DNA from 3 places in the Pantoea sp. SGAir0430 genome. Region 3 is predicted to be linked to each of the others. Evidence: predicted binding sites of a transcription regulator. Region 3 holds the regulator's gene; each other region holds the start of a gene.

Region 1 (6,064 bases), 1.5 Mb from region 3:
TTTGTATCAATGCTCTTTACAACTCCTGAATATTAAAACACTCAATGGTGCCATCGCCGGGAACACGATAATCGGAAATTTTCACACTCCCGCCTTGGTGCTTGATCATCTCTGCTACTGCTGTCAAATATTCTTTATTTGAGGATATCCCGGCAATATCAACAAGCTCACACCCTAATTTAGTTACAGAAATGTAAGTGGTATCACATTTTCTATCCGCTGGCATTTCATAGATTAGTGCTTTATCTAATGTTCTCAAGAATGATTTTTCATTTGGCTCAGAGTGCAATGTGATAGTTGCTCTTTCTCAGTTATATTTTGAACGATACCCAACTCCTGCATATAATAAAGCAAATCCAACCAAGCCATTTATGTATAGTTCTTTTATGAATATCTCCCGCCCCTCCTAAATACCCCCTATAAATAAAGCCTTCCTTGAAAATAAATGGCATTACTCTTTCGATATCCTTAGCATCGTTTTTAGTTATATTTTTAAGAAACTCCATCGTCCTCAAAGAAAAACGTCCCGGTGATTTTATTTCTCCAGCGAGAAGATTAGCCCATAAAGCCTGGACATCTTCAGACGTAACATTAACCGCATAACTGCGCCATCTTTGTATCCAATCAAAGTCAATGTCATCCTCAGAGATCGCTCCAGCTTCCTTTAATAATTGCTCTTCAGCTTTAAGAATTGTTTTAGCTAGATTAACCTCACATGTAAATTTCTAATTATAATATCATCTTGCATGACAGCATACATGCTTGGTAGATCAACTATCGGAGAAAAATTTTCAGCCTCGCTTTTTAAAATAACGTTACCACCACTGTGATTGGCAATAAGAGAACCGTCCTTAATTCTGCTCACATCTTTTTCAGCTTGAGCAAGCATTAACATTGAGAACGCGCGACTTCAGCATTAGCTAAACCTTCTCTCTTAATTTGCCATGGTCTAAGTACTCCGCAAACACCTTTATCTACAATTGTATCCCATAGTTTGATAGCTAACTTCTCTCCAGGAAAACCTACCATTTTTCTACCTCATGGGCGTATTTAAAAAAGACTTAACATCTAAGGACTAACATTCAGTATGTAAACGATATTTACAAGATAGCAGTTAACTTACTCCTATCTCCAGCCCCATGCGCGCGCTCGTACCCCCGCCACGCCTGCCCGCTTTATGCAGTGGTTTTCATGCACCTGCATGACATATGAAAAAGCCCGCCAGAACTGGCGGGCCGGGGTAGATTTGATCCTTTTGGATCATGCGAATTCATGCGGCATAGACATGCACTACGCATTAGCGCCGGAGAAACCATCAAAGCAGGCAGCCTAACGCCTCGCCCGGCTCGTTGTTCAACCTCGGCAGGGCCCTGCCGAGGTTATCAATGTTGCCAGCTGTCGTCTTCCCAAACGGACCGAAGTATGTCTATAACATTCTTTTTATCCGCATCCAGTTTCAGGCCGCTTAACTCCACACCGTTAGCGCTGCCCTTTCGAATGCGTATGCTGGTTTTGGGGTATACAGGTAACAGGTTCTTATAAAGTTCAGCTTCAAGGGAGGTGAGTACACCCGGGCTAATTTTCTGCTCTTTGTCAATCATGATGTCAATGCGCATATAGCCCTCTCTCAATGTGAATTGCTGTTTTCATCTGTGCTTCTGATTGGCGCAGTTGCGCCATTAGTTCACCAGATAACTCAAGCAACCACTGAATGGCGAAATCCTTCTCCTCCTGATCACAATCATCAAAAGAGATTTTTTTAGAATAAATTCAATTTGTTGAGTTTAATTTTCTCCAAAAGGTAGTCCTGCATCATCCCTCCCCCATATCAACAACTGTATATGCGTACAGTATAATATTGGTTATCAAATGTGAAATGATTTTTTAGGTTCAAACACCACAAGTCTTAAAGTATGCCCTTGAACTCATTGCACTTACTCCCGGGTTCTACCTGTAGACGACTGGCGCGCGAGACGCTCAATTCGCTTCAAAATCGCAGTCGAATCAAAAATGCGGTGCGGCCTGAGCAAGTCTCCATAAGCGGAGCTGCGGAACATCCGCCCGGCAATTTCGGTCTGCGTGCCACCGATGAGCCGCACGGCCAGACCGCGACTGATAGTTTCACCGCTTAAATCTCTCACCTGGCTTATAAGGTTGTCACACGCAGCTTCAATTTTGTCCGATCGCCGGAGCTTCTTATGCAGTTTTTGAGGTTGCTGCGCCCTGATTTGCGCCAGCAATCGCCGCCGTTCCTTCCTGCTCATGCCGTCAAAGTCAATTTTGTCGAAACTTTCCGGTGGGTTCGAATCCTCGGATCTCAAACCTCCCGTACAGTTATTGACAGAACTCCGAGAGGACGCGGGCGCGTCCTGAAGGTCAAAAGCAAAATCAACGGCACGCTTCGGAACGATTTTCCACTGCGTAAGCCGGGTTAAAATTGGCGTATCTTCTCCGACTTCAGTAGCAAAAACGCCTTTGATGCGCACGGTTTCCTCGCCGTATTCGTTCACGTCTTCGCTGGCCTGATACCAGGTGCGCACGGCCAGTTCATCGCGGCGCACGAACGGGCCGCCCTGCGCATTAACGTAGCCTGCCCAGTCACCCGCATCAGCAGCGTCGTGCGCAGCTGCAAACTCAACGCTTAGCCCGTGCGCGGTTTCGCTGTCGGCCATGCGGCGCAGCTCGCGGTAAACAGTCACCGGCGCGCCGCCCACAAACTGGAACTGGCGAATGTGCCATCGCGCAGCCCAGGCGGAAACGGCCGGCGCAGTCTCTTTCAGCTCTTTGCCGCTTTCGTCGTCAATTTCACCGTCAAGCGCGTAGCCGTCGATGTTTTTCGAGATGTACTTAGCCACATATCCGGTGGCGCTGCCTTTTTCCGGGTCAATGGCTTCGGCGTGAAAACGCGCTTTGCGGGCTTTATCGCTCGTGAGTTCGCGGCTGTCTTCCTGATATGCGTAATTGCGGATGGTCTGGCGCACCTGCTCTACATCCTCAGGACGTATGAACATCAACATGTGCCAGTGTGGTGTGCCATCGTGGTGTGGCTCGGCAACGCGAATGCCAAAAATACGGATCTCGTCTCGGTGCAGTTTGGCGCGGATTTTCTGCCAGACGCTGCACAGGTAGCGCTGGGTGTCTGCGGGGCTGGCGCCGTTCCACTTGCGATTACGATGGCCGGTCTTGATAGTGGCGTGGTAGCGCGAAGGGGCTGTGAGAGTGTAAAAATCGCCAACGAAGCCCATTGCGTTGCAGATATTTTCGAAGCCGCGAATGCGCGTCATTAACTCGCAGCGGCGGATCGCCGGATTTGCCACGCTGCCGTCATATTTATCGATCAGGCTGATGCGGTTGCCGTCTTCGTCTTCCAGCTCCAGCCCTTTAAGAAATTCACGCGTGCGGCGCTTCTGCTCGCGCCATTCTGAAACGGTCATGTTGCTTGCATATGAGGTGTGCTTTTTGCTGACGTTAGCCAGGGCGATCTGCAGATGTTCACGCCACGAAGCGGCGACGCGGCGCAGACGGCCCTTCCACCATTTTTCGGTCTGCATGCGCATGATCGCCGGGGTCACTTCCTCCGGGTCGAACAGGCGGGACGTAACCTTTTCCCACAGTGGCGGCGTCTGGCTCAGCTCCCGGGTGATAGTGGCGGCGGTCATGTAAACGCGATGGGTGTATTTGTAATCCGACTCGTCGCTGGCCTGCGCGTGCGCCTGTACCAGCTCGGCCAAGATGAAATTAGCCACATCTCCGGCCAGCAGATCGACGTCAGCGCGCGCCATATCCGGCAGGCGGTTAAAGCGGCGCATCAGCTCCCAAAGCGTACCGGCCGCGCTGGCCGCGCCAGCCTGTTGAGCGGCGTTGCCTGCCAGCAGGTTAAACGTGCCGCTGCTCATTTCGCCGAGACGGTACTGATTACTGACGCATTCAACGCGTGGCAATGTGCGCTCAACAAAAGTTTTTGCTAAGTACGCATTGGCACGGGCAATGCCCTGCGTCTTTTCAAGCTCGCTGACGCGGCGCCTGACGTCGAGCTGGATCAGTGTCGGCTGCTTTTCCAGTAGCTCCTGCGCACGTGCTAAAGCCGCAATCATCTTATTGCGGCTGTGCATTTCCTCATAGGTGGGGTATGGGCTGGCGATGGCTTCCCGTGGCGCATTCCACGGGTATGCATACTTCAGGATCATGCTGCATCCTGCTTAATGCGCGGGCTAAGCCACAGGCACTCTGTTTTGACTTTAGTTCCCCTGCCCGCGCTAATTCTGGAAGGTTTGCTGACCATGGTCCAGCCCGCAAGCATGTCCCGATAGAGTTCACAATCGTAACCACTGATCATCACCATTCCGGCAAGAACGCTGGCCACAGATAAAAGCTGCTCGTGCTGGTCGTCGCTCATTTCGTGGTTGTAGCAGCGATTTCCTTTAGCGCGGGTTTCGGTCACATAAGGCGGGTCTACATAGTGCAGCGTGGTTTCGGCATCATGAGCGCGCATGACATCAAGAGCGTCTTTGCTTTCAATGATCACGCCCTGGAGGCGCTCGCAAACAGCGCGCAGGTTTTCAGGGTAACGTTCCCATAAGTGTGCGGCTGTAGCGTATTTGCGCTTACTGTCTCCGCGAAATCCTGAATTACCGCCAATACCAGCAGCGGAGCCGAATCCCATACACGCACGCACGACCATGCGGCGGGCACGTTCCAGAGGCTCATCGGTAAGCTCCTGTGCGGCGTAAAATTCATCACGTGCGTATGGCGTCAGGCGGCACGCATCCTGCAGGCGTTGACAAGACTTCGCATCGCGCAGGACGCGAAACAAATTGACCACTTCACCGTCTAAATCGTTATAAACTTCAGCGTAACTGCGTGGCTTCTGAATCAGTACGCCGGCTGCACCGCCGAAAGGTTCGACGTAGCATGTATGCTCAGGCATAAAGCTGATCACCCATGGAGCCAGGCGAAACTTACCGCCGTGGTAACGGATTACAGGATGCTTAATTTTGTCGGTAGTCATGCCAGTGCCTCGCATTTAACTGGCATACGCACAGCGATAATTTCAGCAGCCCGCTTTTTCTCACCGGCAGCAACGCCAACCGATCGTGCCACATTGATTTTTGTCTGCTCAAAATCCCGCAGGATGCTGCGGGTAAACAGGGTGTCGCTGTTTGACAGGACAACTGATTGCGATCAGCAATGCCCAGCAGGTAGCAGACCAGCGAGCACTGGTCATCGTCGTCAAAACCAGCGGTGTGATAGTCGGCAAACGTGCCGTGATACGGCGGATCGCAATACACCACGTCGCCGCCTTTAATCATGGTCAGCGTTTCCTGATAACCGGCACAGATGAACGTCGCGCGCTGAGCCTTCACGGCAAACGCCTCGATTTCAGCCAGGGGGAAATAAGGCTTCGCGTAATTCCCGTAAGGAACGTTGAATCCGCCGCGGCGGTTATAGCGACAAACCCCGCGGTATCCGTGGCGGTTCAGATAGAGAAAGTGCGCCGCGCGCTCAAGCAGTGGCATGGAGGCGCTATTGTTGAATTCATCGCGCAACCGGTAATAACTTTCCTCGCTCGTGTTCTGATTGAAAAGCGACGCCGCCACCACGATAAACGGGCGCGCATGCTCTTTGACCTGCTGATAAAGGTTGATTAAATCGGGGTTAATGTCAGCGATCAGATATTCCGGGTAATCAGTATTCATCATTACTGCGCAGGAACCGGCGAACGGCTCGACCAGACGATCGCCGGCTGGCAGGTGAGCCGCCAGCTCAGTCATTACGCCGGCTTTGCTGCCCGGCCACTTCAGGATGGTTTTCATAGTGCGGCCCCTTTGTAATGCGCGCTTTTCAGCTCACCAACTTCCTTACAGGTCACGCACTCAGAAACGCCCGGCAGCGCACGGCGGCGCGCCTCCGGGATTTCATCACCGCAAGAAAGGCAGAAAAACTCACTCGCCCCGGCCGGGCGATGAGTTGCGTTTGCCAGATTGCGCGCCAGTTCCTCCTGCACGCGCTGCTGTACCAAATCCATTGAATCGGCCATCAGTGCAGCTCCCTCGCCTGGTTCTCG
Region 2 (11,731 bases), 140 kb from region 3:
GAAGCCGCACTGGCCGAGCTTTATCGCCGGGGCGATAGTGATTTTTGCGTCCCTGTACGTGCATAAACGCTGGGTACTGGGACACACGGCCAAAAGCAGCAGTTCAGGCGCTTAGCTTTTTTTCGCGGGTGTAGATGGCCGCTGAATCAGCGTTAAACCTTTCAGGAAGTTACGCAGAATCTGGTCACCGCACTCGCGATAATTTTTATGATCCGGGTTGCGGAAAATCGCGCCGATTTCAGCCTGTGACACCTTGAAGTTAGCCTTCAATAAGATATCCGGGATATCGGTGGTTTTCAGCGCGAAGGCGATGCGTAACTTCTTGAGAAAGATATTATTGTTCATGCGGCGCTCAACCGACGGGGCCGGCGCGTCTTCGCTTTTGCCGCGACGGTAGAAAATCAGACCGTTGAGGAAGTAGCCCATCAGCACATCCGGCAGTTTACGAAACGCCTCATCGTCATCTTTCTTCAGCCACGCCTGCACATCTTCACGCGGTACTTCACTGCCCGCCAGCGCAAAAATCTCCACCACTTTGCTGTCGCTCAAATCCAGCATATAGCGCACGCTGCGCAGCACATCGTTATTGGTCATGGTGAAACTCTCCGGTAGCGGTTAAGGCGGCGCATTATAGAGCAGGCAGGGCAGGGATAACAGCACGGGCGACATTGGCCGCCCGCGGCATCAGGACGAGACCGGCTGCAGGGAACCGGGGCGCGAGGCATCGCGCACATAAGGCAGGTGTTCGCAGGCGTGCTGACGGGCAAAGCGCACAAAGGCCTCCAGCACCGGCTGCCGCTGCTCGCCATCGCGCATCGCCGCGTATAAACGGCTCCACAACCCGTCGCCCAGCGTGCGCGTCACCACCAGCCCCTGGTGCTCAAAGCTCTCTACCACCCAGTGCGGCAGCGCGGCAATGCCCATGCCGGCTGACACCATCTGGATCAGCAACAGTGTATTATCCACGCTCTTCAGCGCCGGGCTGACGCCGGCTGGCTGTAAGAAGTTACGCCACACGTCCAGCCGCTGACGCTGTACCGGATAGATCATCAGCACCTCATCGGCCAAATCTTCCGGCGTGATGTGAGCCAGCTGCGCCAGGCGGTGATCCGGCGCCAGCACCAGCCGCACCTCAAAATCAAACATCGGCGCATAGAACAAACCGCTGCGCGGCAGAATATCGGACGTCAGCACCACGTCCAGTTCACCCTGCTGCAGCGCCGGCTGCGGATCAAAGGTCACGCCGGATTTGAAGTCCATCACTACCTGCGGCCAGCTCTGACGGAAATTGTTCAGGGCCGGCGTCAGCCACTGGATGCAGCTGTGGCATTCGATAGCGATGCGCAACGTGGTCTGATGCGGCTCATGACAGGCCTGCAGCGCCTGCTGAATCTGCGGCAGAATCTGCTCCGCCAGCTGCAACAGAATCTCTCCCTGCGGCGTAAAACGGAGCGGCTGGCTCTTACGCACGAACAGCCGGAAGCCCAGCCGCTGTTCCAGGTCGCTGAACTGGTGAGACAACGCCGATTGCGTCTGATGAAGCTGAGCGGCGGCGGCAGCCAGCGAGCCGGTGTGCCGTAACGCCTGCAGCGTCCGCAGGTGTTTGAGTTCGATCATGAGAGTCCTTCACATCGAGATTGAACAAATTGCGCTTGAGACACATACAGTACCCGCAGATTATAGCGGTGTAAACATCTGGACGGCTAAACATCTCAGTCAGACGCGACGGCCACTTTACCTTTGTCCAGCTAATACGCTCAGCGCACGGCAGGATTGCCCGCTGGATGAACGTAAATCGGTTGCTGCGACTGTCGCACAGCGAACAACTTCTGGAGAATCTCACATGACCATTCTGAACCATACTCTCGGTTTCCCTCGCGTCGGACTGCGCCGCGAACTGAAAAAAGCGCAGGAAAGCTACTGGGCCGGGAACAGCTCACAGGACGAACTGCTGGCGGTGGGTCGTGAACTGCGCGCCCGTCACTGGCAGCAGCAGAAAGACGCCGGTGTTGATCTGCTGCCGGTCGGCGATTTTGCCTGGTACGATCACGTACTGACCACCAGCCTGCTGCTCGGTAACGTACCGGCACGGCACCAGAATAAAGACGGCTCGATTGACCTCGACACCCTGTTCCGCATCGGCCGCGGTCGGGCGCCCAGCGGCGAGCCTGCGGCGGCGGCAGAGATGACCAAATGGTTTAACACCAACTATCACTATATCGTGCCGGAATTTACCCAGGGTCAGCAGTTCCGTCTCAGCTGGACGCAACTGCTGGACGAGGTGGATGAAGCGCTGGCGCTCGGCCACACCATCAAACCGGTGCTGCTGGGGCCGGTGACCTATTTGTGGCTGGGTAAGGTGAAAGGTGACGCCTTTGACCGCCTGTCGCTGCTGCAGGCCATTCTGCCGGTGTACCGTCAGGTGCTGGCTGAACTGCGTCAGCGCGGCATCGAATGGGTGCAGATTGATGAGCCGGCGCTGGCGCTGGAACTGCCGCAGGCGTGGCGCGAGGCGTTTAAACCGGCGTACGACGCGCTACAGGGCGAAGTGAAACTGCTGCTGACCACCTACTTTGACAGCATTGGTCAGAATCTTGATGTCATCAAAACGCTGCCGGTGCAGGGCCTGCACGTGGACCTGGTGCACGGCAAAGACGACCTTGAGCAACTCAACCAGCAGATCCCGGCGGACTGGCTGCTGTCGCTGGGGGTGATCAATGGCCGTAACGTCTGGCGCGCCGATCTCACCCGCTGGTTTGAGCGCCTGCAGCCGCTGACCGGCCAGCGTCAACAGCTGTGGATCGGTTCCTCCTGCTCACTGCTGCACAGCCCCATTGACCTGAGCGTGGAAACCCGCCTCGACGACGAGATAAAAAGCTGGTTCGCCTTTGCGTTACAGAAGTGCACGGAGCTGTCGCTGCTGAGTCAGGCGCTGAACCAGCACGATGCCGCTGCGCTGCACGCCTGGAGCGCGCCGATTCGTGCCCGGGCAAATTCTGCTCGCGTGCATAATCCCGCCGTGGCGCAGCGTCTGGCGCAAGTCCAGGCCAGAGACACTGAGCGCAACAGCAGCTACACCGTGCGTGCTCAGGCGCAGCGTCAGCGCTTTAACCTGCCGGCGTGGCCCACCACCACCATCGGTTCTTTCCCGCAGACCACCGAGATTCGCGGCCTGCGCCTCGACTTCAAAAAAGGCAACATTGACGGCGGCCACTACCGCACCGGTATCGCGGAACACATCCGACAGGCGATTGCGGAGCAGGAGCGTCTGGGGCTCGACGTGCTGGTGCATGGCGAAGCCGAGCGTAACGACATGGTGGAGTACTTCGGCGAAAACCTCGACGGCTTTGTTTTCACCCAGAACGGCTGGGTTCAGAGCTACGGCTCGCGCTGTGTTAAGCCGCCGGTGATCATCGGGGACGTCAGCCGCCCGCAGCCGATTACCGTCGAGTGGGCAAAGTATGCGCAGTCGCTGACCGACAAACCGGTGAAGGGCATGCTGACCGGACCGGTCACCATCCTGTGCTGGTCGTTCCCGCGGGAAGACGTGACCCGCGAAACCATCGCTAAACAGATTGCGCTGGCGCTGCGCGACGAAGTGCAGGACCTGGAAAAAGCCGGTATCGGCATCATTCAGATTGACGAACCGGCGCTGCGTGAAGGCTTGCCGCTGCATCAGTCTGACTGGGCAGCCTATCTGCGCTGGGCGGTGGACGCGTTCCGCCTTAACGCCGCGGTGGCGCAGGACGAGACGCAGATTCACACCCACATGTGTTATTGCGAGTTCAACGACATCATGGATTCGATTGCCGCGCTGGACGCCGACGTGATCACTATCGAAACCTCACGTTCTGATATGGATCTGCTGGATGCGTTTAAAGCGTTTGAATATCCCAATGAAATCGGGCCGGGCGTGTATGACATCCACTCACCCAACGTACCGAGCGTGGAGTGGATGGAAGATCTGCTGCGCAAAGCGGCGCAGAGTATTCCGCAGCAGCGCCTGTGGGTGAACCCGGACTGTGGCCTGAAAACGCGCGGCTGGAGTGAAACGCGTCAGGCGCTGGCCAACATGGTGAAAGCGGCGCAGAAGCTGCGCGCCGAAACCGTTTGATGGCAGGATAATACGTTGTGTTGTTGAGTTGGGGCGCGCTGGCGCCCCTTTTTTTATTCCGCGTTTGGCGCGACGCCATACTGCTTAAACCACGCCAGCATGCGCTGCCAGCCATCCTGTGCGGAATCGGCGTGGTAGCTCGGACGATAGTCGGCGTTGAAGGCGTGGCCAGCTTCCGGATACACCACAATCTCGGCTTTGGCATTGGCCGCGTGCAGGGCCTGGCGCATCTTATCGATACTCTCCAGTGGAATGCTTTCATCCTGGCCGCCATACAGGCCCAGCACCGGTGCATTCAAATCCACTGCAATATCAATAGGATGTTTCTGCTGCTTCAGCGTTTTCTCGCCCTCCAGGCGACCGTACCAGGCGGCGGCGGCGCGCACCTGCGGATTATGGGCGGCAAACAGCCAGCTGATGCGACCGCCCCAGCAGAAACCGGTGATCGCCAGACGACGGATATCGCCGCCGTGGCGCGCCGCCCAGTTGGCCACGTGGTCGAGATCCGACAGTACCTGCGAATCCGATACTTTGCTCACCAGCTCTTTGAACAGGGTGGGGATATCGTTGTAATCGTTGGGATCGCCTTCGCGGAAATAGAGCTCCGGCGCCACGGCGAGATAGCCTTCCAGTGCCAGACGGCGGCACAGATCGCGGATGTGCTCGTGCACGCCGAAAATTTCCTGCACCACCAGCACGACCGGCAGCGTGCCTCTAAACTGTTGCGGACGAGCATAATAAGCCGGCAGGTTCTCACCCTGGCTCGGCACGGACGTCTCGCCCGCGTGAATGGCATCGCTGGCGGTAATGATGGTGCTGGCTGCGGTGGGCTGCACCGCTGGCGCAAAGCCGTCGGTGGCGGATTTTTGTGCCATATTGTCTTCGGTTTTCATGGTTCTCTCCGTGCTAGCAAGTGCGCAATCACGTAACTATAGCCTGGCCTTACGGCAAGGCTGGCGTAGGGTACGGGGGATGGTTAACCTGGTCTGCTTCTCTATTAACACTGCCTTTTACGGTTACACAGCACCGCTTGTAGCAATTCAGCGCAGCAGACCGCTAATATGTGATTAGAGTCACACAATATTTTTAGTTCAATGTAACTTTCATTATTGATAGTGAATTCAGTCACATATTTATCCGGGCCGCTGACGTAAAGTGGCGCGCTTATTCCCCTTATCTTCCAGGAGTCTGATATGGCCCAGTCTGACGTTTTCCACCTTGGCATCACCAAAGCCGATTTGAAAGGAGCCACGCTGGCGATTGTTCCTGGCGATCCGGAGCGCGTGAAGAAAATCGCGGCGCTGATGGAGAATCCACAGCACCTCGCGTCGCACCGTGAATTCACCACCTGGCTGGCGGAGATCGACGGCAAACCGGTGGTCGTCTGTTCCACCGGTATTGGCGGTCCGTCCACTTCTATCGCCGTTGAAGAGCTGGCGCAGCTGGGCGTGCGTACCTTCCTGCGTGTGGGTACCACCGGCGCGATTCAGCCACACATCAACGTGGGTGATGTGCTGGTGACCACCGCCTCGGTCCGTCTGGACGGTGCCAGCCTGCACTTTGCGCCGATGGAATTCCCAGCGGTGGCTGATTTCGCCTGCACCACCGCGCTGGTGGCCGCGGCAGAAGCCTGCGGTGCGACCACGCATATTGGTGTCACTGCCTCGTCAGACACCTTCTATCCTGGCCAGGAGCGCTACGACACCTTCTCCGGACGCGTAGTGAGCCGCTTCCAGGGCTCGATGAAAGAGTGGCAGCAAATGGGCGTACTTAACTATGAAATGGAATCCGCTACACTGTTAACCATGTGCGCCAGTCAGGGACTGCGTGCCGGCATGGTGGCTGGCGTCATCGTGAATCGCACGCAAAAAGAGATCCCGGATGCGGCCACTATGAAGCAGACAGAAAGCGATGCGGTGAAAATTGTGGTGGATGCCGCGCGTCGCTTACTTTAGCGCGCCAGTCAGGGAATGATTTCGAGACCAGGCTTATAGGGAGCTCAGCAATTGCCTGATTAGAATGCGCGCAATTTCAGCCGATTCTGAGAAATTTCCTATGCGCAAAACGATCTCTGTCCCACGTCCGGGTTTTACCAGCCGCCCTGCTGCAATGCAGGCCCGCGTTGAGAGTGCCGCCGCGCGGTTTCGTCAGGCAATGGCCGCGTCAGATTATCCTCTGGCGCGCCAGTGCTGCGAAGAAGTGCTGCGCGTCATGCCTAACCAGATGCAGGTGCTCAGCGACTACGCGCTGACGCTGATGCGCGTCGGCGAACATAAAAAATCCTACAAGATTTACCAGAAAATCTATCAGGCACCGGCGGCGCAGCGCGCGCAGGCGTCGGAAACCTGGCTGGATGGCCTGACGGAAGTGTGTGGCTGGCTGGATAAGACAGATGAAGTGGCGCGTTATGGCCTGGAATCGCTCACCCAATCCGACATGCGTTTCAGTCAGGGCGCGAAAGCGACTTTTCCCGCACCGGCGCCTGCGCCGATTAACCGCAGCAATCCGGCAGAAAATATCATCTCCTTCAGTCTGTATGGCGGTCAGCCGCGCTATTGCGAAACCCTGATCAAAAACGTTGAGGTGGCGCGTGAGCTCTATCCGGACTGGATGTGCCGCATCTATCTCGACGATAGCGTGCCGCAGCACGTGTGGCAGCGCCTGACCCAGCCAAACACCCAACTGGTGGATATGTCGCAGGAGAAAACCATTTTCCCTACGCTGTGGCGCTTTCTGGTGATGGACGATGTCAGCGTAAAACGCTACATCGTGCGGGATGCGGATTCGCTGCTGTCAGAGCGCGAAGTCGCGGCCGTCGACGCCTGGCTGGCTTCGCCATTCTGGTTCCACCACATGCGCGATTATTATTCGCACACCGAGCTGTTACTGGCCGGCATGTGGGGCGGCTGTCACGGCGTGTTTCACAACGTGGAGCAGCAGATGCGCGACTTTATCGCGCAGTATGACGGCAGCGAGCGCTTTACCGACCAGTACTTCCTCAAGGTAGCGCTGTGGCCGACGGTACGCGACAGCATCCTCAATCACGACGATATCTTTCACTTCCACCACGCGCAGCCGTGGCCGGCGCATGCGCCGATTCGCTGGCAGACCGACAGCTTCCACGTCGGCAGCAACGCCGGTTTCGCCAGCATGGCCGGCAAAGTGGCTAACGCTGAAAATGGCCAGCAGCAGGTGGAGCTGACCTACGGCGGCAACAGCTGGTGCTATCCGGCGAAGGTGAAAAGCGACAGCGAATGGGTGCTGCCGATGCCGTTTTTCCTGATTGATGCCTGGAAAGCCGGCGACCTGACCGTACGCGCCCTGTAGTTGCCCGGACGGAGCCTATCGCGCCCGCGATAAAATCCGCGGGTTGCCATGAATGTTCTGGACATTCATACAGTGGCGCTCTACCTTCTCCTCAGCGAGACGATCCGCGGGGGGATTATGGATCAGCAACTTATCATCAGCGGCGCGCTGGCGCTGGCCGGTTTGGGCATTGGCTGGATTATTGCCCAGCTGCGCGCCGGCCATCAGCACGCCAGCTTCACCACCGAACGCCGCCTGCTGGAACAGGCGCAGCAGCGTCAGCAGCAGCAGCTGGAACAGCTGCAACAGCAACTGCAGCAGCGCGAACAGGAGCTGCGCCAGCTACACGGCACGCTAAGCGGCGCGCAGGAGCGCCTGCAGCAGCTGGATTACTGGCGGGCCGAGAGTGAACAGCTCAGCCGCGAGTTGCGTAATCAGCTGGAAGTTAACAGCGCGCAGGAAGCCGAACTGCGGGAAGTCACCATTCGATTAGAAGAGACGCGTTTCGCCGCTGAGGAGAAGCAGCGTCTGCTGACCAACAGCGAACAGCGCCTGAGTGCGCAGTTTGAAAACCTCGCCAACCGAATCTTCGAAAACAGCGGAAAACGCGTCGACGAGCAGAACCGGCAGAGCCTCAACAGCCTGATCGGCCCGCTGCGCGAACAGCTGGACGGCTTCCGCCGCCAGGTCAACGACAGCTTCGGCCAGGAAGCGCGTGAACGCCACACGCTGGCGCATGAGATTCGTCAGCTGCAGCAGCTCAACGCGCAGATGGCGCAGGAAGCGATCAACCTCACCAAAGCGCTGAAGGGCGACAATAAAATTCAGGGCAACTGGGGCGAAGTGGTGCTCAGCCGGGTGCTGGAGGCCTCAGGTCTGCGCGAAGGCTACGAGTACCAGACTCAGGTCAGCGTGCAGCTGGAGCAGCAGGGCCGTATGCAACCGGATGTGATTGTGCGTCTGCCGCAGGGTAAAGATGTGGTAATTGACGCCAAAATGACGCTGATTGCCTATGAGCGCTACTTCAACGCCGACGATGAGCTGACGCGCGAACAGGCGATTCAGGAGCACATCAACGCGGTGCGCGGGCATATCCGGCTGCTGGGGCGTAAAGATTATCAACAATTGCCCGGTTTACGCTCGCTGGATTATGTGCTGATGTTTATTCCGGTCGAACCGGCGTTTCTGCTGGCGATCGATCGTCAGCCGGAGCTGATCAGCGAAGCGCTGCAGCAAAACATTATGCTGGTCAGCCCGACCACGCTGCTGGTGGCGCTGCGCACCATTAATAACCTGTGGCGCTATGAGCATCAGAGCCGTAATGCCCAGCGCATCGCCGACCGCGCTGCGCGCTTGTACGATAAGATGCGGCTGTTTGTCGATGATATGAGCGGCATCGGGCATAGCCTCGACAAAGCGCAGCAGAGTTATCAGCTAGCGATGAAAAAGCTGGCACAGGGGCGCGGCAATCTGATCGCCCAGAGCGAGTCGTTTCGTGCGCTTGGCGTGGAGATCAAACGGCCCATCAACCCGCAACTGGCAGAGCAGGCGCAGCCCGACGCGGCGGATGATACATGGGCCGATGATAGCGAGCCCGCTGAAAATGCGGCAGATTCTTCCGCCGCTTCCCTGCGCCGCATTAACGAATAACACGCCGGTGGCGTGCTCGGATCGCCCGACTCTGATACACTTCGGGAAGTATTGTTTGTGGAACAGGTAAAACCGATGGCAGATGAATCACAGCAGGAAACTACCCATTTTGGCTTTCAGACCGTCGCCAAAAGTGAAAAGGCCGATAAAGTCGCGGACGTGTTTCACTCCGTCGCGGCGAAATATGACCTGATGAACGATCTGATGTCGTTCGGCATCCATCGCGTCTGGAAGCGTTTTACCATCGACAGCAGCGGCGTGCGCCGCGGTCAGCGCGTCCTGGATCTGGCCGGCGGTACCGGCGATCTGACGGCAAAATTCTCGCGCCTGGTCGGTGAAACCGGTCAGGTGGTGCTGGCGGACATCAACAGCTCAATGCTGAAGATGGGACGCGAAAAGCTGCGCAATCTCGGCGTAACCGGCAACGTCAGCTACGTGCAGGCTAACGCAGAAGCGCTGCCGTTCCCGGATAACTATTTCGACTGCATCACCATCTCCTTCGGCCTGCGTAACGTGACCGAAAAAGAGAAGGCGCTGGCGTCGATGTTCCGCGTGCTCAAGCCGGGCGGCCGTCTGCTGGTGCTGGAGTTCTCTAAACCGGTTTTCGATCCGCTGAGCAAAGCCTACGACACTTACTCTTTCCACATTCTGCCGCGCATCGGCCAGCTGGTGGCAAAAGACGCGGAGAGCTATCGCTACCTGGCGGAGTCGATTCGTATGCATCCGGATCAGGAAACCCTGAAGGCGATGATGAACGACGCTGGCTTTGAAAATACCAGCTACTACAACATGACCGGCGGCATTGTGGCGCTGCATCGTGGCTTTAAGTTCTGATTAATCATGACTTTTACCCCTCTCATCACCGGCGGTCTTGAGACCGCCCTGAACCGTGTGTTGTACCACGATCGCAGCCTGAAAACCGCACGCCAGCGTCTGGCCGGCAAAGTCCTGCTGCTGCGCCTGCAGGAGCTGGATTTTCCGCTGGTGCTGGTGTTCAGTGAAAACCAGCTGGATGTGCTGAGTGACTGGCAGGACCGCAGCGACTGCAGCGTCAGCCTGCGTTTCAGCACGCTGCCTAAGCTGCGCGATCGTCAGCAGCTGACCAGCCTGATTCGCAGCGGTGAGCTGGACGTGGAAGGCGATCTGCAGGTGGTACAGCAATTCTCCGCGCTGATGGATCTGGCTGAACTCGACCCGGCGGAATATCTCGCGCCGTGGGTGGGCGACATCGCGGCACAGGGCATCAGCCAGGCCGCTCAGCGTGCGCTGGCCCAGCTCAGACAGCAGGTCACCCGCCGTCAGGATTATCTGGGGCAGGTGCTGACCGAAGAGTGGCGCGTGGCACCGGGGGCGCTGGAGCAGGCGTGGTTTTGTGAGGAGGTAGAAGCGATGGAACGTGCGCTTAATGCGTTTGAGGCGCGTTTGGCACAGCTGGAGGCGAAATGACGCTGGGAGAAATTCGGCGCTTATACTTCATTATCAAAGTTTTTCTGACCTACGGGCTGGATGAACTTATTCCGCATATGCGCATTACGCTGCCGCTGCGGCTGTGGCGACGCTGTGTTTTCTGGATCCCCAACCGGCACAAAGAAGCTGAGATGGGCATCCGTCTGCGTCTGGCCATGGAGCAGCTCGGTCCGGTTTGGATCAAGTTCGGTCAGATGCTCTCGACGCGCCGCGACCTGTTCCCGCCGAAAATTGCCGATGAGCTGGCGATTCTGCAGGACCGTGTGGCGCCGTTCGACGGCGTGAAAGCCAAAGCGCAGATTGAGCGTTCGATTGGCGGCCCGGTGGAAACCTGGTTCGACGACTTCGATATCAAACCGCTGGCATCGGCTTCGATCGCCCAGGTGCATACCGCGACGCTGAAATCCAACGGCCGCGAAGTGGTGATCAAAGTGATTCGCCCGGATATCCTGCCGGTGATCAAAGCTGACATGAAGCTGATTTACCGCCTGGCGCGCTGGGTGCCACGTCTGCTGCCGGACGGTCGCCGTCTGCGTCCGATGGAAGTGGTGCGCGACTACGAAAAAACGCTGATTGATGAACTCAATCTGCTGCGTGAAGCTGCCAATGCGATTCAGCTGCGCCGCAACTTCGACCAGAGCCGCATGCTGTACGTGCCGGAAGTGTTCTCCGACTACTGCAGCGAAACCATGCTGGTAATGGAGCGCATTTACGGCATTCCTATCTCCGACGTTGCCACGCTGGAGCAGCACGGCGTCAACATGAAGCTGCTGGCCGAACGCGGCGTGCAGGTGTTCTTCACCCAGGTGTTCCGCGACAGCTTCTTCCACGCCGATATGCATCCCGGCAACATCTTCGTCAGCTACGAGCATCCGGAAGATCCGCAGTACATCGGCATTGACTGCGGCATCGTTGGCTCGCTGAACAAAGAAGATAAGCGCTACCTGGCGGAAAACTTCATCGCCTTCTTCAACCGCGACTACCGCAAAGTGGCCGAGCTGCACGTCGACTCGGGCTGGGTACCGCCGGATACCAATGTGGAAGATTTTGAGTTCGCGATCCGTACCGTGTGCGAGCCGATTTTCGAAAAGCCGCTGGCGGAAATCTCCTTTGGTCACGTGCTGCTCAATCTGTTCAACACCGCGCGCCGTTTCAATATGGAAGTGCAGCCGCAGCTGGTGCTGCTGCAGAAAA
Region 3 (11,731 bases):
GAATGATGATCTCGCCAATACTGTCCTGCTCGGTCTCGAACTTGTTCATGCCCATGGCGTGATCGAGCAGCGCTTCAGCGCTGAGATCCGGCACGGTTGACTCGGGTGAGTACGGCACATTGCGCAGCAGCTGGGTGTAGCACTCCAGCTGTTCCGTCAGCTGTTCACGCGTCAGCGAACGCTGGCGCGATGCCAGCAGCGCGGTCACGCACAGGTTCATGGCGTTGGCCGCGCCGGCTTCGTTGATGCGTACCATCAGACGTGCCGCGATATCGTTCACTACCGGCGTCATCCACGCCGGACGCTGAGGATCGATAGGGTCAATCGCTTCACGCCACTCCGGAACCTGTTTGTTGAGATAGTTAACCAGCGACAGCGGCTCACCGAAGTTCACATAGCCCTGGCCGAGGTTACGCAGCTTGCGCAGGCCGCGCACCATCTGCATGAAGCCCTCTTTCTCTTTCGCGGCACCGCGCAGCTCTTTGGCATAAGTGCCGACTTCCATCACGTGCTCATAACCGATGTAGATCGGCACAAAGGTGATAGGACGGCTGCCGCCGCGCAGCAGCGCCTGTAACGTCATCGACAGCGTGCCGGTTTTCGGGTCGAGCAGACGGCCAGTACGTGAGCGCCCGCCTTCAACAAAATACTCAACTGAATAGCCGCGGCTGAACAGCTCGCCCAGATACTCGCGGAACACCGTGGAGTAGAGCTTGTTGCCTTTGAAGGTACGACGAATAAAGAAGGCACCGAGGCGACGGAAAATCGGTCCGGCTGGCCAGAAGTTGAGATTGATACCGGCAGCAATGTGCGGCGGCACCAGGCCCTGATGATAGAGCACGTAGGACAGCAGCAGATAATCCATGTGGCTGCGGTGGCAGGGCACGTAAACAATTTCGTGACCATCCTGCGCCAGCTGGCGCACGCGTTCGCCGCCGTGCACGTTAATGCCCTGATAGAGCCGACTCCACAGCCAGCCCATCACACGGTCAGTCACGCGGATCGCTTCGTACGAGAAATCCGCCGCCACTTCTTCCATCATTTCGATGGCATTCTGCTGCGCTTTTTCATGCGAAATCTTCTTGCTGCGCGCTTCGTCTTCAACCGCTTTCTCAATCGCTTTGGATTGCAGCAGCTTGTTGAACAGATCCTGGCGTGCCGGCAGACGCGGGCCGACGGCTGCCAGCCGCTGGCGGGCAAAATGAATGCGTGCGACACGTGCCAGCTTCTGCGCGATCGACTGATCGGTACCGTGTTCGGTGGCCATCTGACGCAGTGAAACCGTGGGCGAGAAGCGGACAAAGCTGTCGCGACCGTGCCACAGGATGGCAAAGAACTTCTGTATACCGTTAAGAATACGCAGATGTGGCGTCGGTTCGCCCTGAATTTCACGGCCTGGCGCACGGCCAAACATCACGGAAACCGGCAGCATCTGTACGTCCAGCGCCGCATTATTGCGGTGCAGATCGAGGTAGTCATGGAAAAGCTTGACCGACTCCGGGTTCGCCACGAAATAGGGGAAGACGCGCGGCCCATCGTGAATAAATACGTGGCGCGGCAGCAGGGTGCCGTCAATCTCCAGCGGCGCCAGCGGATCCGGCAGATCGTGCTTCAGGCACTGTGCGCGTAGCGTGAGCAGGTCCGCCTTTGAATCATAAGGCAAAACATACATCACCGGACGGGTCGGATCGATACCGTGTTCCGAGATCGGATCGGTCGGAATGACCTTACTTTTTACCAAAATAGAGAGTGGTAAATTCAACAATTTGTAATAGAGTTTACGCCAACCTGACATAGACAACTTGAAGCCTCTTGTTAGCAAAGCGCGGCAAGCATACCAGAAAGTGCGGCGAAGATCTGTGGCTGTGCCACCTCGCGCGCCCAGACATTGACGTCAAAAACAGTTAAGGGTTCCACAACATGGCAAATAACGTCACCGGTTTCCTGAGAATCATTAAAGCCGCCGGTTATTCCTGGCAGGGGCTGCGCGCTGCCTGGCAGCATGAAGCCGCTTTTCGCCAGGAGGCGATTGCCGCACTGGTCGCGGTTGCCATCGCCTGCTGGCTGGATGTCGATATCATCACGCGTGTGTTGCTGATTGGCTCGGTGGTGCTGGTAGTCATTGTTGAGATCCTTAATAGTGCCATCGAAGCCGTGGTGGACCGTATTGGTCAGGAACGCCATCCGCTGGCGGGACGCGCCAAAGACATGGGCTCGGCGGCGGTACTGCTGGCTATCTTACTGGCTCTGTTTGTCTGGATCGCGCTGCTTTGGTCGCATTTGCGATAAACATTCCACATTCATCAAGCCGCTGATTTTTCCCTCTGTTTCGGTTTTCATTTCGCCAATACCTGTATATACTCACAGCGACTGTATAAACAACCAGGGGGCGGGATGAAAGCGTTAACCAGCAGGCAGCAACAGGTCTATGACCTGATTCGCGACCATATTAATCAGACCGGCATGCCGCCAACGCGTGCTGAAATTGCTTCGCAACTGGGCTTCCGCTCGCCTAACGCTGCTGAAGAGCACCTGAAAGCGCTGGCGCGTAAAGGTGTCATTGAAATCGTCTCCGGTGCATCGCGCGGTATCCGCCTGCTGATGGAAGAAGAGGCGAGTGAAGGGCTGCCACTGATCGGTCGCGTCGCCGCCGGTGAACCGCTGCTGGCGCAGGAACATATCGAAGCCCACTATCAGGTTGACGCCAACCTGTTCAAACCCTCTGCCGATTTCCTGCTGCGCGTCAGCGGTATGTCGATGAAAGATATCGGCATTATGGACGGTGATCTGCTCGCGGTGCATAAAACACAGGAAGTGCGCAATGGCCAGGTGGTGGTTGCGCGTATTGATGATGAAGTCACGGTGAAACGCTGGAAGAAGCAGGGCGCGATTGTCCAGCTGCTGCCGGAAAACAATGATTTCCAGCCGATTGTCGTGGATACCCGTGAACAGTCGCTGACCGTGGAAGGGCTGGCCGTTGGCATCGTGCGCAACGGCGAGTGGCTCTGAAACCCGGTTGATCTCCCCCGCTGCGGCGGCGCTCGCGCGCTGGCCGCAGTCTGCTTTAATCATACTTTTGTTCCCGGCCCGTAAGGCGCTCGCTCAGGCCGACTACCGTAACCCTCGGGATGGGGCTGATGCAGCTATTTTCCTCTTCTGATAAAACGCTGTGGCGACTGGCGTTGCCAATGATCCTCTCCAATATCACTGTGCCGCTGCTCGGCGTGGTCGATACCGCCGTGATTGGCCATCTTGATAGCCCGATCTACCTCGGCGGCGTGGCCGTAGGCACCACGGCAACCAGCTTCATCTTTATGCTGCTGCTGTTTCTGCGTATGAGCACCACCGGTTTAACCGCGCAGGCGTTCGGGGCCGGCGATAAACAGGCACTGGCGCGCGCACTGATGCAGCCGCTGCTGATCGCTCTGGCCGCCGGGTTGCTGCTGGCGCTGCTGCGTTCTCCTGCCAGTAGCCTGGCGGCAACGCTGATGGGCGGCAGCGCGGAAGTCCAGCAGCAGGCGCAGATCTTCATTGAAATCCGCTGGCTGAGCGCACCGGCTACGCTGGCTAACCTGGTGATTCTCGGCTGGCTGCTGGGCGTGCAGTATGCGCGTGCGCCGATGGTTCTGCTGATTGTCGGAAACCTGGTCAACATCCTGCTCGATCTGCTGCTGGTGCTGAAATTGCACTGGGGCGTTGCCGGTGCCGCCGCCGCCACGGCGCTGGCCGAATACGTGACGCTGGCAGTGGGATTATGGATGGTGGCGCGCGTACTGAAACTGCGCGGCATCGATTTCAAACTGCTGAAAAACAGCTGGCGCGGTGACGCGGCGCGGTTATTTCGCCTTAATCGCGACATCATGCTGCGCTCGCTCATGCTGCAGATTTGCTTTGCCTCACTGACCCTGCTGGGTGCACGCATCGGACCGGATGTGGTTGCGGTCAATGCGGTGCTGTTGATGTTCCTGACGTTTACTGCCTATGCGCTGGACGGCTTTGCTTACGCGGTGGAAGCCTGCTCGGGTGAAGCGGTAGGGGCAAAAGATCGCAGCCGGCTGCTGCTGATCTGGCATGCCGCCTGTCGCCAGGCGGGTATCGTTGCGCTGCTGTTTGCGCTTATTTATGCGCTCAGCGGGCCGTACATTGTTGCATTGCTTACCTCGCTGCAGCCGCTGCGTGAGATGGCCGATCGCTTTCTGCTTTGGCAGGTGATTTTACCGCTGGTCGGCGTCTGGTGTTATCTGCTGGACGGCATGTTCATTGGCGCGACGCGCGGCCGCGAAATGCGTAACAGCATGATCATGGCTGCAGCCGGTTTCGGCATCACTTTGCTGACGCTGCCGTGGTTAGGGAATCACGGTTTATGGCTGGCGATCACGGTGTTTCTGGCGCTGCGCGGCCTGACGCTGGGATGGATGTGGCGCCGCCACTGGCAGCGTGACAGCTGGTTCAGCCAGCCATAAGCGCAGCGCAGGCACCAGAATAATCTGTAATTCCGTGCACAATCCGAAGCGGCTACTATAATTATCTCAAACGGCGCAGATACGCAGCGCGTTATATGGTTATTTCCGGCATTACATGAGAAATACACCATCTCACTCAGGAAGACGTGGAGGATTGTTATGAACAAAGACGAAGCGAGCGGAAACTGGAAGCAGTTTAAAGGGAAGTTTAAAGAGAAATGGGGCAAGTTAACCGATGACGATTTGACCGTGATCGAAGGGAAACGCGATCAGCTGGTGGGTAAAATCCAGGAACGTTACGGTTACGCCAAAGATGAAGCTGAACGTGAATTGAAAGACTGGGAAAGTCAAAACAAAGATTACCGCTGGTAAGTCTCCCGCTTTAAGGATGATGCTCCTACCCGCTGATCGTTACGATCGGCCTGGCACACGGACGTGCCAGTTACCCTTTACGCATCTTCTTCTTACTTTCCACTTCATGATCGTGATGACAGCTACCCGGCTGCGTGCAGGCAGCAACTTCAGCACAGTTTTCACACAGGCCGTGCGCCTCAATAACGCTATGACGTAAGGTAAAACCTGCCTGATCGGCCAACCCGGCAATGATCTTTTCCACGCCGTGCGCGTGCTTCTCACTGACGGCGGCACAGTTGTCGCACACCAGCATCACCGAGGTGTGCGCCGGCTCGTCGAAATGGTGGCACACCACATAACTGTTATTTGACTCTACCCGATGAATAAATCCCTGCTCCAGCAGGAAATCCAGCGCGCGATAAATAGTCGGTGGTTTCGCCTGGGGTTCACTGATGCGCAGCTGGTCCAGCAAATCGTAAGCGCTAATGGAACCGTTCTGCTCCGCCATCAGGCGCAACACTTCTGCGCGCTGCGTAGTGAGGCGCACGCCACGGTCAAGGCACAGAGATTCAGCCTGCGTGAGCAGTTGTTCGGGCGTGAGGTTTGGCATAAGCATTCTCCAGGTGATGGGTGATGTTATTTTATCACACAAACTTTTACGCTGCTGCCATTGCTTTTTTACCTTATATCATCCAGGAAATGTCCGGCTTTCAGCCACTTATCTGCCGCGTTACGTCCTGGTACCTCCTTCTGTTAAGCCATGCTTTTCCTTCCTGAGTTTTTTCTCACAGGTTAACCCATCTTTTTGCTTTGCAACTCACTGACTTAGTGGCTATGGTTCAAAAGGTTTTAAGTAATTTCTGGCATCAATTTAGCTGACGTTCATATTTCTGCATAAAACAACAGCAGAATGGTGCGGGCGTGACCAATTCTGCGAATAGCAATGCTAATTCCTTTCAATTCACAGCAATAAAGCGTTAGCCAGCGTTCAGAATAGGGCTAATAAACTATTCCGTCGTAGAGACAGTCCACGACAATTAAAAGGTGATGGCAGACTCATGGTGAAGACATTATTCAGACGCAAGAAAATTGCTTATGTTGTTGGTTTTAATGCGGTATTTGTTACCTCATCAGCATTTGCTGCTGGCACCTGGTACGATGCGCGTAACGATGCCATGGGGGGAACCGGTGTCGCTTCCTCAACCTGGAGCTCGGCAGTGCTGGCTAACCCGGCATTGATGACCAAAGCGCAGCCTGAAGATAACGTCAGCATCATTTTTCCTTCAGCAGGTGTGCAGATTACTGACAAAGACAAATTAGTGGATCGCGTAGACGAAATTACTGATACGGTGGACCGCTATCGTGACGTGATCAACAACATCACGCTGCCGGAGATCATCAATGGCGCGCCTCAGGTCAGAGCCGCGGCAGGTGATATGGCCAATCAGCTGCGCGATCTGCGCGGTGATAAAGCGAATGGCACCGCAGGCGTGGCGTTAGCCGTCAGCATTCCCAACGAGACCCTTCCTTTCGCCTTCATCACCAAAGCCTACGGCACGGCGCACATCCGCGCTAACGTAGTACAGAGCGATATTGATTATCTGGATCAGGTCGCAAATGGACGCATTCCCTTGCCGGGCGACCAAAATAATCTGCGCTCCAGCGCCAACGGCCTGGCTGCGCTGATCACCGATTACGGCGTCGCAATGGCACATGAGTTCACCATCGCCGGTCACCCGGTCTCCGTTGGCGTCACGCCGAAGCTGCAGAAAACCTGGCTGTATAACTACACCGCCAGCGTTTATAACTATGACAAGAATGATATTAACGACAGCCGCTATCGCAGCACCGATACCGGTTTCAACGTCGATGCCGGTATCGCTACCGACTTCGCGGAGAACTGGACCTTCGGCGTGACCGGGCAGAACCTGGTCTCGCGCGATATCGACACCAAAGAGGTTAATGGCTATCGCGATACGTATCAGATTCGCCCGCTGGTAACTACCGGACTGGCGTGGAATCGCGGACCCTTTACTCTGACCGGCGATGTCGATCTGACCGAAACCAAACGTTTTAAATCGCAGGAGAGCAGTCAGTACGCTGGCGTGGGTGGTGAATATCGCGTGCTGGACTGGCTGGCGCTGCGTGCCGGCTATCGCGCGGATATGAAGTCGAATGACACCGATGTGTTTACGGCCGGTCTCGGCGTGTCACCGTTCAACAATGCGGTGCATCTGGACCTGGCCGGTTCGGTCGGCAAAGACAATACCTGGGGCGCCATGGTGCAGCTCGGGTTTAACTTCTGACCACACGGTGACGGGCGGCTGTGTCGCCCGTCACAGCTGTGATATCATTGCGCAGTTTCTCATCACTTAACTGCGGATTTACTGCGTTTCATGACCGATACATTCTCTTCGCAACGTTTCTCCATCGCCCCGATGCTGGACTGGACCGACCGTCACTGTCGCTATTTTCACCGTCAGCTGAGCGGCGACACGCTGCTGTACACCGAAATGGTGACCACCGGTGCCATCATCCACGGCAAAGGCGACTATCTGGCCTATAGCGAGGCGGAGCATCCGCTGGCGCTGCAGCTGGGCGGTAGCGATCCGGCCGCGCTGGCAACCTGTGCAAAGCTGGCAGAAGCGCGCGGATACGATGAGATCAACCTGAACGTCGGTTGTCCGTCCGATCGGGTACAGAACGGCCGTTTTGGCGCGTGCCTGATGGGTGAGGCGGCGCTGGTCGCGGACTGTATCAAAGCGATGCGCGATGTGGTCAGCATTCCGGTCACGGTGAAAACCCGCATCGGTATTGACGACCAGGATAGCTACGCCTTCCTGTGCGATTTTGTCGGCACCGTGGCGCAGCAGGGCGGTTGTGATACGTTCATTATTCATGCGCGTAAAGCGTGGCTGTCGGGTCTCAGCCCGAAAGAGAACCGTGAAATTCCACCGCTCGACTATCCGCGTGTTTACCAGCTGAAGCGGGATTTCCCGGCGCTGACCATAGCCATTAACGGCGGCGTTAAGACGCTCGATGAGGCCAAAGCGCATCTGCAGCACCTGGACGGCGTGATGATGGGGCGCGAGGCCTATCAAAATCCCGGCATTCTGGCGCAGGTTGATCGCCAGCTGTTTGGCCGCGAGACACCGGTGGCCGATCCGGTCGCCGTGGTGCGTTCCATGTACCCTTACATCGAAGCCGAACTGGCCCAGGGCACCTATCTGGGACACATTACGCGCCACATGCTGGGCCTGTTCCAGGGCATCCCCGGCGCGCGCCAGTGGCGCCGTCACCTGAGCGAAAATGCCCACAAACCGGGCGCCGACGTCCGCGTGCTGGAAGCGGCGCTGGCGCTGGTGGCTGACCGCATTGTGCAGGAAGCCTGATGCCGCGAGCCGGCCTGGTCAGGCTGGCAGGACGGTTTAAACCGCACGGTTTCATCGTGCGGTTTTTAATTCACCAGCAGTTAGTCAATTTCACCAAATCAACGTCCCCTCTGTCCTGCATCTAAGCGATAATTCAATGGCTTAGCGATCGTTACGACCTGGCACGTATCTTGTAATACCTTCTGCATTACTGATACAGGAGAGCGCTCGTGGAAATATTATTCGTTATCGGCTTTTTTATGATGCTGCTGCTGACTGGCGTATCGCTGCTGGGCGTGATCGCCGCACTGCTGGTGGCCACCGTGGTGATGTTTCTCGGCGGGCTGTTTGCGCTTGTTATAAAATTGTTGCCGTGGCTGGTGCTGGCGGTGGTCGCCGTGTGGCTGTATCGCGCATTTACCACGCCGCAGGGAGAGGTGAAACTTAACCGGCTGAAAAGGAAAATCAGCGACTTAGAGAAGAGAAGCTGGCGTTAAATGCGGTTACGATCACAGAGTTGGTGATTGCTTAGTACGAATCCGCAATTAAACATATTTTTTACTTATGTTTTCTGTCAGGATAGGTAAAGAAATTCAGACGAATTCATCGCCGCTGTCCCTACACCAGCGCGAACTATAAAAAAGAAAGAAAAGGGCTTCCTTCGGGAAGCCCTTCATCATTTCTGCTATCAGGGAATTAACAGGCTGGAACCCTGAGTGGCACGACTCTCCAGCACCTGATGCGCACGTACCGCATCGCTCAGGGCAAATTTCTGCTGCTCCGGCACGTTAAGCTGAATAGCGCGGCTGGCGATAAGCGAAAACAGTTCGCCGCTGGCGCGATCGAGCTCTTCACGGTTGGTGATATAGCCAAACAGGGAAGGGCGGGTGACAAACAGCGAGCCTTTCTTGTTGAGAATGCCGAGGTCAACGCCGGTCACCGGGCCGGAGGCATTACCAAAGCTCACCATCAGGCCGTGGCGGCGCAGGCTGTCGAGGGAGGGTTCCCAGGTATCTTTGCCCACTGAGTCGTACACTACCGCCACTTTTTCACCGTTGGTCAGTTCGCTGACGCGCTGGGCGATATCCTCTTCGCGATAATTGATGGTGGCCCAGGCGCCGGCATCTTTGGCGATCTGCGCTTTCTCCGCAGAACCGACGGTGCCAATCAAATGCGCGCCCAGCGCTTTCGCCCACTGGCAGGCAATCAGGCCCACGCCGCCTGCAGCGGCATGAAACAGGAAAATTTCATCGGCTTTTACTTTGTACGTCTGACGCAGCAGATACTGCACCGTCAGGCCCTTGAGGAAAGAGGCCGCAGCCTGCTCAAAGCTGATGCTGTCCGGCAGAATCACCAGCCGATCTTCCGCCACATTGTGCAGCTCGCTGTAGGCACCCAGCGCGGCCTGGCAATACACCACGCGATCGCCCGGCTTGAAACGCGAAACCGCGCTGCCCACTTTTTTCACGATGCCTGCCGCTTCAGTGCCCAGGCCGGACGGCAGCGAGGAGACCGGATACAATCCGCTGCGCACGTAGGTATCGATGTAGTTAATACCAATCGCCTTGTTCTCCACCTGAACTTCATGGTCGGCGGGATCGGCTAGTGTGAAATCGACCCATTGCAATACTTCCGGGCCGCCGTGCTGGTTGAACTGAATTCGCTTTGCCATTCTGACTCCTGTGATTGTTCATCCTGGGACGGTATACTTGCGCGTCCCTTTCACGATCGGTAATGCATTCACTATGGCAGGAAATAAACCCACCAACAAATCGAACGAACCCCGCGATCGGCAGCTCGAAGGCGTGAAAATGCCGCCGCACTCTCTCGAAGCGGAGCAGTCGGTGCTCGGTGGGTTGATGCTGGATAACGAACGCTGGGATAACGTCTCCGAGCGCGTGGTCGCGGAAGATTTCTTCAACCGCTCGCACCGCATGATTTTCTCCGAAATGCAGCGCCTGCTGGAAGCCGGTCAGCCTATCGATCTGATCACCCTGTCAGAGTCGCTGGAAACGCGCGGTGAGCTGGAGATGGCGGGCGGCTTTGCCTATCTGGCCGAGCTGGCAAAAAATACTCCAAGTGCGGCAAACCTCGGTGCTTATGCCGACATCGTGCGTGAACGTGCGGTAGTGCGTGAGATGATTTCGGTGGCCAATCAGATCGCTGACGCCGGTTACGATCCGCAGGGCCGCAGTAGCGAAGAGCTGCTGGATTTCGCTGAATCCAACGTCTTTAAAATTGCCGAACAGCGCGCCAATAAGGATGAAGGCCCGCAAAATATCGAGCAGATTCTCGAAGCGACGGTATCGCGCATTGAAGCGCTGGTGTCAACGCCGCACGATGGCGTGACCGGCGTCGATACCGGCTATCAGGATCTCAACAAGAAAACCGCCGGTCTGCAGGGATCAGATCTGATCATTGTCGCGGCGCGTCCGTCGATGGGTAAAACCACTTTCGCCATGAACCTGTGCGAAAACGCCGCCATGCTGACAGACAAACCGGTGCTGATTTTCAGTCTCGAGATGCCCAGCGAACAGCTGATGATGCGTATGCTGGCCTCGCTGTCGCGCGTTGATCAGACGCGCATCCGTACTGGTCAGCTGGAGGATGAAGACTGGGCGCGCATCTCGGCCACCATGGGCATCCTGTTAGAAAAGAAGAACATGTTCATCGATGACTCGTCCGGCCTGACGCCAACCGAAGTGCGTTCACGCGCGCGCCGCGTGTTCCGTGAAAACGGCGGCCTGAGCATGATCATGATCGACTACCTGCAGCTGATGCGCGTACCGGCGCTCTCTGACAACCGTACGCTGGAGATCGCCGAGATCTCACGCTCGCTTAAAGCGCTGGCGAAAGAGCTTAATGTACCGGTGGTGGCGCTGTCGCAGCTTAACCGCTCGCTGGAGCAGCGCGCCGATAAGCGTCCGGTTAACTCGGATCTGCGTGAATCGGGGTCGATCGAGCAGGATGCGGATCTGATCATGTTCATCTATCGTGATGAGGTGTATCACGAAAACAGCGATCTGAAAGGCATCGCCGAGATCATCATCGGTAAACAGCGTAACGGCCCGATCGGCACAGTACGTCTGACGTTCAACGGCCAGTGGTCACGCTTTGATAACTACGCCGGACCGCAATACGACGACGAATAATCGCGCTTCCACAGTTGCATGCACGATTTGTGCATGCATTTCACGTCATCAGAAAATAGTGTTGGACAACCTCGTCAATTATCAGGTTATCTGTAGCAAAGCGAATCCTATAACGCTGTGGACACAGAATGACTCAGGTAGACGATTACGACCTTAAGATACTGACACTACTACAATCTAACGGCCGCCTTACCAACCAGGAACTCAGTGATTTAGTCGGACTTTCGGCGTCGCAATGTTCACGCCGGCGCATTAATCTCGAACAGGCAAATCTTATTCTCGGCTATCACGCGCGGCTCTCGCCGGACGCGGTAGGGCTGGGCATGGTCGGCTTGATCGAGGTGCGACTAAAAAATCACACGCCCGATTACGAAGAGAGTTTTCACCGCAT

The links. Region 3 encodes LexA, which represses DNA repair genes until DNA is damaged. Its sites were predicted from a motif close to TNCTGTATGTACATACAGNA; they were not measured.
Region 1: E7738_RS00065 (DinI-like family protein) is a predicted target of LexA. The motif match lies at 1,834-1,853, and genes of this name have one in related genera.
Region 2: metR (HTH-type transcriptional regulator MetR) is a predicted target of LexA. The motif match lies at 1,650-1,669, and genes of this name have one in related genera.

What each region holds. Positions count from the first base shown of each region.
Region 1 is NZ_CP039427.1:4,054-10,117, reverse strand. Features, by position in the region: gene E7738_RS00075 (hypothetical protein) at 17-259, opposite strand; gene E7738_RS00070 (DUF2806 domain-containing protein) at 312-620, opposite strand; gene E7738_RS00065 (DinI-like family protein) at 1,383-1,616, opposite strand; gene E7738_RS00060 (replication endonuclease) at 1,935-4,187, opposite strand; gene E7738_RS00055 (DNA adenine methylase) at 4,184-5,008, opposite strand; partial or broken gene E7738_RS00050 (DNA adenine methylase) at 5,005-5,813, opposite strand; gene E7738_RS00045 (TraR/DksA family transcriptional regulator) at 5,810-6,037, opposite strand; gene E7738_RS00040 (DUF2732 family protein) at 6,037-6,064, opposite strand, start outside.
Region 2 is NZ_CP039427.1:2,716,800-2,728,530, reverse strand. Features, by position in the region: gene E7738_RS12960 (carboxylate/amino acid/amine transporter) at 1-115, shown strand, start outside; gene E7738_RS12955 (YehS family protein) at 112-594, opposite strand; gene metR (HTH-type transcriptional regulator MetR) at 685-1,617, opposite strand; gene metE (5-methyltetrahydropteroyltriglutamate--homocysteine S-methyltransferase) at 1,844-4,114, shown strand; gene E7738_RS12940 (dienelactone hydrolase family protein) at 4,168-5,007, opposite strand; gene udp (uridine phosphorylase) at 5,308-6,069, shown strand; gene E7738_RS12930 (tetratricopeptide repeat protein) at 6,170-7,441, shown strand; gene rmuC (DNA recombination protein RmuC) at 7,559-9,070, shown strand; gene ubiE (bifunctional demethylmenaquinone methyltransferase/2-methoxy-6-polyprenyl-1,4-benzoquinol methylase UbiE) at 9,146-9,904, shown strand; gene E7738_RS12915 (ubiquinone biosynthesis protein UbiJ) at 9,911-10,516, shown strand; gene ubiB (ubiquinone biosynthesis regulatory protein kinase UbiB) at 10,513-11,731, shown strand, end outside.
Region 3 is NZ_CP039427.1:2,576,171-2,587,901, reverse strand. Features, by position in the region: gene plsB (glycerol-3-phosphate 1-O-acyltransferase PlsB) at 1-1,795, opposite strand, end outside; gene E7738_RS12340 (diacylglycerol kinase) at 1,921-2,289, shown strand; gene lexA (transcriptional repressor LexA) at 2,395-3,009, shown strand; gene dinF (MATE family efflux transporter DinF) at 3,138-4,463, shown strand; gene E7738_RS12325 (CsbD family protein) at 4,623-4,835, shown strand; gene zur (zinc uptake transcriptional repressor Zur) at 4,906-5,427, opposite strand; gene traF (conjugal transfer protein TraF) at 5,876-7,123, shown strand; gene dusA (tRNA dihydrouridine(20/20a) synthase DusA) at 7,214-8,209, shown strand; gene pspG (envelope stress response protein PspG) at 8,419-8,685, shown strand; gene E7738_RS12300 (quinone oxidoreductase) at 8,877-9,860, opposite strand; gene dnaB (replicative DNA helicase) at 9,934-11,340, shown strand; gene E7738_RS12290 (Lrp/AsnC family transcriptional regulator) at 11,469-11,731, shown strand, end outside.